Regions from separate parts of the Bacillus sp. THAF10 genome, predicted to be linked through region 2. Evidence: riboswitches for the same ligand, from Rfam matches in the RefSeq annotation. Region 2 holds a riboswitch; the other holds the start of a gene.

Region 1 (4,433 bases), 1.7 Mb from region 2:
CAAGGAGTACATTTAATAATGCTGTTGGAATTTGGACTTTCACCGTGTCTGTGCTTAGCTGAACAACAATCTTCCCCTGATCTGCTAGTTGCGTCACATTCTCCACATTCAAGGTCGTAGTTCCATTTTCGATAACCGGAGTAACTTCGATCGTTTCTTGTATCTCTTTTTTAAACTGATATAATCTGCCTTCATCCTTTAAGAAAAGCTTGTAAGCTATTAAGGCTTGCAACGCTTGTTCTGTAGCCATCCCATTTGCGTATGTATCTTTAACAAGGTGTTTAAATCCTCCATCTTCATGCTGGAATGTCATCAAATTGGTGATAAGATTGTTTGCTTTCTTTGTAAACCCTTCAGAGGTTGGATCCATTCCAAGACTGGAAAGAGCGATGATCATTTGAGAGGTTGTTTCACTAGATACACCACCATTCCATGGGTCATCATATCCTCCGCTTTCACCTTGTTTCTCTGATAAAAATGTTCCTGCAAGCTCAATCGCTGCTTGTACCTTCTCCCCTTCTTGGTGTGGTGCAAGTGCGATTAGGGCCATCGCTGTTAAATCATAGCTCGGAGAAGTCCCGAATAATGACCAGCTGCCATCAGGATTTTGCTTTTGCAGAATATAGTCTACTAGCTTTTCTCTTGTCCATCTTGCATCACCTGGGACCTCATAATCGTGGCTATCCAAAGCGATCAGGGCAAATATAGGACCATTAATCCCTTGAGCAGTCATGGAATCCGCACCACTTGGCCAATCCGCACTGCTGTAAATCTGCTCTACTAAATTGATTCCATCTACGTCAGTTGCTTCTATTCCTAACGCACTTGAGGCAATCGTTAATCGTTCAATGTCGGTAATTTTTTTTCTACTAGCAGATTTTATTTGATTTTCAATATTGGTTAAAAAGTAATCCTCATAATAACTAATAGGAACCTTTTCACCAGATCGAGCAATGCCAATAGCCTCCCATTCACTGTTAACGCCAGATGAAAGAATTTGAGCTACCGCTTTGTTTATCGCAGCTTCGATGTCAGCAAGCGTAAATGTGTTAGCTTCAGCTTTTGTTCCACTCTTTTTTGCTGTATTAAAGGTGTTGGTTGCAGTAGTTAATGCTTGTAACGTAGAGTTTACTTCTGGCTGAAAGGCCTGCTGATTCTCCTCAACAGCCTTTGCTACCTCTATCGTCTGAGCATACGCTGAGTGTGCTGCTTGCGTAACCCAATGATCCGATGGATGCACTTGTGCTCCGTCTTCACTAACTTTCACACTCTTAATGTTTTCGTTTGCAGTCGTAAGCGCGGAGTTTAACTCCGACTTATCGACAGCGGACAAAACCAGCGCGGTATGAAGGTCTTCAAGCGCTTGATTTACACTTGTCTGGCTACTTTCCATATCCTCCAAGACATCATAGGCATGCTGATACGCCTTTGAAACCATCGTATTTGATAATAATGCCGCCTTATCAGGATGACTGTTAACTTCTGCTACTTTTGCAGTTAAAGCGTCTTTATCTGCTGCATCGATATAGGATCCATCCCAGCCAAACCCTATATCTGCACCCCATCCATGAACACTAAATTGCAGGCGGATAACATCTCCGTCTTCTGGATCATACTGAGACATACCAACTGGAGCCATTTCATTGTCCACAAGATACATCCAGCCTGACATCCACGTATAGTCAAACTCTCCTAACCATTCTGGATCCTGTTTTGGCTCAATCGTACCAGCCTCATCTAAAATGTATTGCGGAATGGTAACGGGACTTGAATCATTATCTCTAATGTTTGCAAGGTAAACGATACTCTCTGAATCCTTGCCCTTATTGTAATTGCCACTTCCTAGTACTCTTGCAACGATGTGACCAACTGTTTCTCCTTCGTATAAAGGTATAGTTATAGGCTCTGTAAAATACCCCTGACCCAAGGTGAATTTTTCTACAGAAATGGTAACAGACCCCTCCGTGTTACTATTTTCTTGAGCTGCAATATTGCTTGGTAAAATTAATGTAAAAGCAAGTAAAATACTTAAAACGAACGCAAAATATTTATTCCACCTTTTGTTTTTCATTTTGTATTCTCCCTTTTAGACAAATTGATGATTCTCTCTTTCTGACAACAAACAATAATTTTTAACTACCACCTACCTTCAATGTTCTCGGTGAAAGGTGGTTGATGAACAAACAAAAAACACCTTTCTCATAGAATGAAAGAAAGATGTTCTTAATAACGCATTTATCAATAATTCCCCATACAAAAAAAATTATGTAAAAATGCCAGCCCATCTCCTATCCCATGCTCCGTGAGATTTTTAGAGTAATTCATGGCAGGTCTCCTGGCTTAGCTTCATCGCATCCTATCTCCTTCCCATTTTTTAAAAAAACAGTGGATATGATAGGGTACTCAGCAATACAGTGGCGGGACCGCGTTGGACTTACACCAACTTCCCTCTTAGTTACCAAAAGCAAACGCTTTCAGCAAAACCATAAATTAGCTTTCTATTAAATTACTTCCATATTATTTCATATATCTTCATAAATCAACATAAATTGGTGAAACAGAGAAACTAGGGAACGGTTCTTGATGTTCCACACTATCTACCTCCATAAACCAGCAGAACCGTATTTTCAAAATTTTTCTATACTAAATTTTGTAAACATATTATAGTGGAGATATAGGAAAAATATAACAAAGGGGAGAGTTAAATGCCTGATAGCAATGAAAGTCTAGTAGTAAATGCAGACGAGAAAAAGATAAAGCTAAAGGAAGAAAGAAAAGAAGGAGAGCCTACTGCGGCCTATAAAGGAGCTAGCTGGGCGGCATTTACAGTCGGGGTATCCGCGTATCTCATTGGACTGTTCAATGCACAAATGGAGCTGAATGAAAAAGGCTATTATTTTGCTGTATTAGTATTCGGTCTGTATGCAGCTGTGTCTCTGCAAAAAGCAGTACGTGACAAAGAGGAAGGCATCGCAGTAACTGCACTCTACTATGGAATCAGCTGGTTAGCACTCATCATCGCTATCTCGCTCATGGCAATTGGTCTATACAATGCCGGCAGTATCATCCTAAGCGAAAAAGGCTTCTACGCGATGGCGTTCGTACTAAGCATCTTTTCCGCCATCACCATCCAAAAGAACATCCGCGACACACAAAACGCTAGAGAAAAATAAGACAAGGGGACGGTTCTTGCGGTTCATCGCCATCAAGCGAATGAACCAAGAGAATCGTCCCCTTGGTGTCTTAACTATACGATGTAGCAACAAAGTTTTGCGAAAACAGCCTTAACTATAAACCTCTACTTTCTCCTCTTCAAAACACATCAACCAATAATCCATCTGGTCTTTCATGCAAACTGCTTTTCTCACACACTCGACATTATTTGGTTGAATATGATATGCCCAAACGTTTTCCAGTCCATTTTCATCGTCTAGAAATCTATAAATCATCAAAACATTAGATTGTTGCTGCTCATTTTTCTCTCTCACTAAACGATTTAAGTAAGGTATACGTTCTTTGGACTCCACAAATTGAATTGCAATTACATGATGAGGAACATATCCTTCCTCGGTTTCAGAAAAGAGCTTTTCAATCGTACCTTCGTCCTTTTTCCATAAGCTTTCTCTTTCTAAATGTAAGGATAAATAGTGATAATTTTCTTTATCTATTCGTTGGTCCCACTTCCACCACGAAAGATCCATTGGTCGCGATCTGTTTTTCCCTTTATCAAACTTGGAATCTTCTACGAAACAGTCAAAACCTAGCAATTCCCCAAGCTTTGCAAAATAATCTATCTCACGCTGAGTAAACATCGATTTATTATGCCCGCCATGTAAATTTAACCTTCTATAATTGCGAACATATCCTTCAAAAAACTGCATGAGATTCATATGATGATTTGTATACTGCAAATAAAACAACCCCTTTTAAAATAAGGGAACAAAGGGGACGGTTCTTGCGGTTCATCGATATTAAACGATGGAACCAGCAGAACCGCCCCCTGCCCTTCTGTCTTTATTTATATACTAACATCCCGCTTCTGGAAGAACAGAAACGACAGGACCATAAAGATGATGTAGTAAACGAGCAAGATGGTTAGAGACGTGGAAATTGTGACATCTTGCAGAATCGTGTCTTGTATGGTGTAAATGGACAGGTCTAAGTGTGGGAAGATAAGGAACTTTACCCACGTGAATTTTTCTGCCAAGAATACGATTACGCTTCCAAGCACAGTGGATCCAAATAGCACCGCAATACCAATTCCGACTGCAAGCGCTTGACTTTTAAAAAGAGTGGAGAGCGCAAACGAAATCGTCATAATCATAAACAAGCTCGGCAAAAACAAGAGAATCCCTTTGAAAAACTGACTTCCAATGGCTACTTCCTTTTGTCCTTCAAATGTAAAGACAAAGGATTTCATGTCAAAATCCCCA
Region 2 (4,433 bases):
TGGTTGGCATACCTTTGCACATAAATGAGGAAAAAGATGGAGCAGTTTTTGTTTACCAATCCTTACTTGCCATTAAAGAGACAACGAAACAAACGACAAAGCTTATCTTACTTGCAGCAGGCTTTGCTATTTTTCTTACGACCATTTTTGCGTTCTTTTTATCAACTAGAATAACAGCACCGCTTAGAAACATGAGAGAAGCCGCATTTGAAGTGGCAAGAGGAAAATTTGATACGAAAGTGCCAATACTAACCTCCGATGAAATAGGGGAGCTTGGAATGGCGTTTAATCAGATGGGTAGACAGCTGAAGTTCAATATTAATGCACTGAACCAAGAAAAAGAACATTTAGCCAATATTCTTAGCAGTATGGCAGATGGTGTTATTACCTTAAGTAAAGATGGTACAATCCTTGTAACAAACCCCCCAGCAGAAAAATTCTTGCAGGCTTGGTTTTATCAAGAAGGAAATGCTAGTGGAGAAGACCTCCCAGAAGAAGTGAAGACTATGTTTCAGCGCGCAGTTTCAGTTGAGAAAGAACAAAGCATCGAGTTAACCTATCAAGGGCGAACATGGGTTATTGTGATGAGTCCGCTTTATACGAACACACATATCAGGGGAGCTGTTGCAGTTATCCGAGATATGACAGAGGAAAGAAGACTTGATAAACTGCGAAAAGACTTTATTGCTAATGTTTCCCATGAGCTACGTACACCAATAGCAATGCTTCAAGGATATAGTGAAGCAATTGTAGATGATATCGCGGAAACTGCCGAAGAGAAAAAAGAGCTTGCCTCCGTCATTTATGATGAGTCTTTACGAATGGGCAGGCTTGTCAATGACCTATTAGATCTTGCGCGAATGGAAGCCGGTCATCATTCTCTAAACTATGAAAACGTCGATTTGGTCTGGTTCATAGAAAAAATCTCTAGAAAGTTTCAAGGGTTAGCAAAGGAAAAGTCCATACGTCTTCAAACAGAAATGGATGGATCACGGGAAATAGAGATAGATGTTGACCGTATGGAGCAGGTAATGACCAACCTAGTTGACAATGCAATTCGTCATACTGAAGATGGCGGCAGTATTTTGATCAAAGTAAAAGTTTTAACGCATGGTGTGAAAATTGATGTGAAAGATTCTGGACAGGGTATACCTTCTGAGGATCTTCCATTTGTTTTTGAACGTTTTTATAAAGCAGATAAAGCCCGAACTAGAGGAAGAGCAGGAACCGGTCTTGGCCTAGCTATTGTGAAAAACATCATTGAAGCACATAAAGGAAATATTACCGTTCATTCCAAATTAGGTGAAGGTACGACATTTTCTCTGTTTATTCCCTGTGAAAAATGAAGGAGCTTGGGGATAGATAGCGAAAAATCTTGTTTTCTATGAAACATTCTCTTGTCACTAGCAGGAATATCTTGTAATATGAAAAAGAATAAAATTGAATAGCAAATGAGTAATTGGTGTCACTTCGGTGACTTAAAAGGGAATTTGGTGAAAAGCCAAAACTGTCCCCGCAACTGTAAATGTGGACGAAATGAGATGACCACTGTATGAATGGGCTGTAATTAACGGTCCCCATATGGGAAGGCTCAAAGTAGGAGGAAGCATGAGTCAGTAGACCTGCCAGTTATACCATGAACAGTTTCAATGCTTCGGGGGTTGAGAGGAGAAACGGCATATTCTTTTTGTTAGCATTGCTTATTATGCCGCTTTTTTCCTCATCCGACGTCGTTGGATGGGGTTTTTTATTTGCTGTTACACCATTACATAAAGGGGAAATGACACATGAAAAAAGCTTGGATTAGTTTATTTGCAGCACTACTTTTGGTACTTGGAGGTTGTTCTGAGACAACAAACGAAACAAATACAAATACAAATAATGCTGCACCATCAGAAAATCAGTCTCAATCGGAGGAAAGTTCTCTTTCTACTAAAATTACACTCACAGATGAAGATGGTGAAGTGATAAGTGAAGACAGCATGGAGTTTGAAGAAGGCGAGTCCTTGATGGATGTGATGGACCGTAATTTTGACCTTACAACAGGGTTTGGCGGCGGTTTTATTGTTGGAATAGATGGGAAGGGTTCTGAAGAAGAATCAGATTATTACTGGCATATTAAAGTAAACGGGGAAGACTTAATGGTTGGAGCCAATGAGCACATATTAGAGGAGAACGACGAAGTTCATTTTACCTACACAAAGGTGGAGTAAAAATGGCAACAAAAAAAATTGCGCTGCTTGGAATGCTAATTGCACTTTGTGTAGTAGGAAGAATTGCATTTGCCTCCATTCCTAATGTCCAACCTGTAACGGCAATCATCATTATTTGTTCCTTTTGGATGGGGCCCTTTGCAGGGGTTGTGTTAGCTGCTGGAACCACTTTTGCTTCCAATCTGGTTCTTGGTAGCGGAATGTGGACGTTGACACAAATTTTTGCATGGTCCGCCATTGGGTTGATGAGTGGCATGCTTGGGTTGTGGAAAAGAAAAATTCCTGTCTTTCTGCTTTCGATTTTTGCAGGAGCTTGCGGGCTGCTATTCGGAGTAGTGTTTGCTATTCAAAATATGGTAGTTGGTAATGCACCGTTTTTGCCATATTATCTTGCAGGACTACCTTTTGATATTAATCATGCAGTCGGAAATGTCGTCTTTTTTATCGTGCTCTACCCAATTCTCTCTAAACTGCTGCAATCAAAAGCAGGGTTTATGTTGAAAAGAAAAGAAGAAACACCAAATTTTCAGATGGAAAGCTTTTCAAAAAAATAGCTTAATCATGCCGCCACTCTCTCCTGATGTGGCGGTTTTTTCTGACTTTTTCATGAAAATCCTACCATATTCCCCTATAATCTGCAGAAAACTTTTATTATAATGAGAAAAATAAAGGAATTTTGTCACAAAAGCACAAGAAAAACCTTCCAAAAATAGCTGTTCAAATTGTAATTTTTTTAATATATTTGTAATGTAACTTTTTTACTATAATATACGACTAATAAAATGAACGGAGGGAAATGATGAAAACCGTTTTTCAAGAGCTCTATGAAAAATATCACCAGGATCTATACCAATTCTTGTTTTATATGGTGAATAATAAAGAGCAAGCGGAGGACCTCGTTCAAGAAGTTTATATAAAGGTTTTGCGTTCTTATGATAGTTTCGAAGGGAAAAGCAGCGAGAAAACCTGGCTCTTTTCGATAGCAAAGCATGTAGCAATCGATTCCTTCCGTAAACAAAAAGGATGGAAAAACAAACTACTTGAGACCTTTGACTGGAACAAACAACAGGTAAAGGATAGTTCTCCATTGCCAGAAGAAATTGCCTTACAAAATGAGCAAGTACAACAAATGTACCGATGTCTCGATAAATGCAAGGTCGATCATCGACTAGTGCTGGTACTGAGGTACATACAGGCTTTATCTATTCAAGAAACAGCAAGTGTCCTAGGTTGGACAGAAAGCAAGGTGAAAACAACGCAACACCGAGCGTTGAAGGTATTAAAGACGTCTATGGAAGAGCTTCAAGAGAAAGGAGGTAACAGCAATGCGTCATAAAGACGACGAGCAAGTGGAGAAACTATTAAGGCAAATGCCAAAAATAAAAGATGATCGTGAAGTAAAAGATATATATCGAAACATTCAACCAGAGATAACAAGAATGCCAAAAAAATCAAAAATAATGCCATCGATCGCGTTAGTTGCAGCTTTAATGCTTTTAGCAATAGCGGTACCGATGTTTATGAATCAAATGAACACAGACTTAGGATTTAGTGGCTCTAATACTAGCTTTGATTCTACTAATGAAAGTAGTGGAAAAGATAAGGCGACGATGAGCGAAGAAGAGGAAAGTGCAGATGCTAACGTAGCCATGGAAACAACACATAAAGAGGAAGAAGTAGAGTCTTCTATAGGTGACGGCGAAAAAGAAGGGAAGTTTGCCGCTGCGGAAATGAATCAACCTGATGAAAAAACGTTTCTTGTCACCGCTTTAGATGATACAACACAAATGACGGTCACAGTTGGTGTTTCTACCGCTGAAACAGACGGAGATGGTCCTTTCATAGTTCCACTCACCGTCATTCATCCAAAAGAAAAAGACACAACCTATATACAGGCATTAAATAATGTGCGGAAAAAGATAGATTACGATCGGTATGGAACAATTTCTCCTATGATGAATGATGGAGGAGAAGTGAGCGAACAATCAGGAGGTAGTTCAGGTCCAGTGATTGATATTGCAGGCATGAACAAAGGTTTATCTTCTCTGCAAAATACGGCCTTTGAACGGGAGTTGAAGGAAACATTCCGATGGAACTATCAACGAATTGTGATAGCAAATAATGGTTCTACCAAGAATGTAGAGATAGGTAATCATGTTTATAATGAACCGCTTCTAATAGAACCACTTCCTAGAAGAGCGTACTATAAATATCAAGTAG

What was found. Region 2 has a riboswitch for cobalamin ahead of FIU87_RS12050 (DUF4430 domain-containing protein). Riboswitches for the same ligand answer to the same signal wherever they lie in the genome.
Region 1: linked by a shared signal. The riboswitch ahead of FIU87_RS03585 (DUF4430 domain-containing protein) and the one ahead of FIU87_RS12050 (DUF4430 domain-containing protein) in region 2 are both predicted to bind cobalamin.

Annotation. Positions count from the first base shown of each region.
Region 1 covers NZ_CP045403.1:644,994-649,426, reverse strand. Annotated here, with positions in the region: gene FIU87_RS03585 (DUF4430 domain-containing protein) at 1-2,071, opposite strand, end outside; cobalamin riboswitch at 2,308-2,503, opposite strand; gene yiaA (inner membrane protein YiaA) at 2,706-3,173, shown strand; gene FIU87_RS03575 (hypothetical protein) at 3,285-3,911, opposite strand; gene FIU87_RS03570 (ABC transporter permease) at 4,019-4,433, opposite strand, start outside.
Region 2 covers NZ_CP045403.1:2,306,653-2,311,085, reverse strand. Annotated here, with positions in the region: gene FIU87_RS12055 (ATP-binding protein) at 1-1,346, shown strand, start outside; cobalamin riboswitch at 1,444-1,645, shown strand; gene FIU87_RS12050 (DUF4430 domain-containing protein) at 1,788-2,213, shown strand; gene FIU87_RS12045 (ECF transporter S component) at 2,216-2,767, shown strand; gene sigX (RNA polymerase sigma factor SigX) at 3,013-3,549, shown strand; gene FIU87_RS12035 (hypothetical protein) at 3,539-4,433, shown strand, end outside.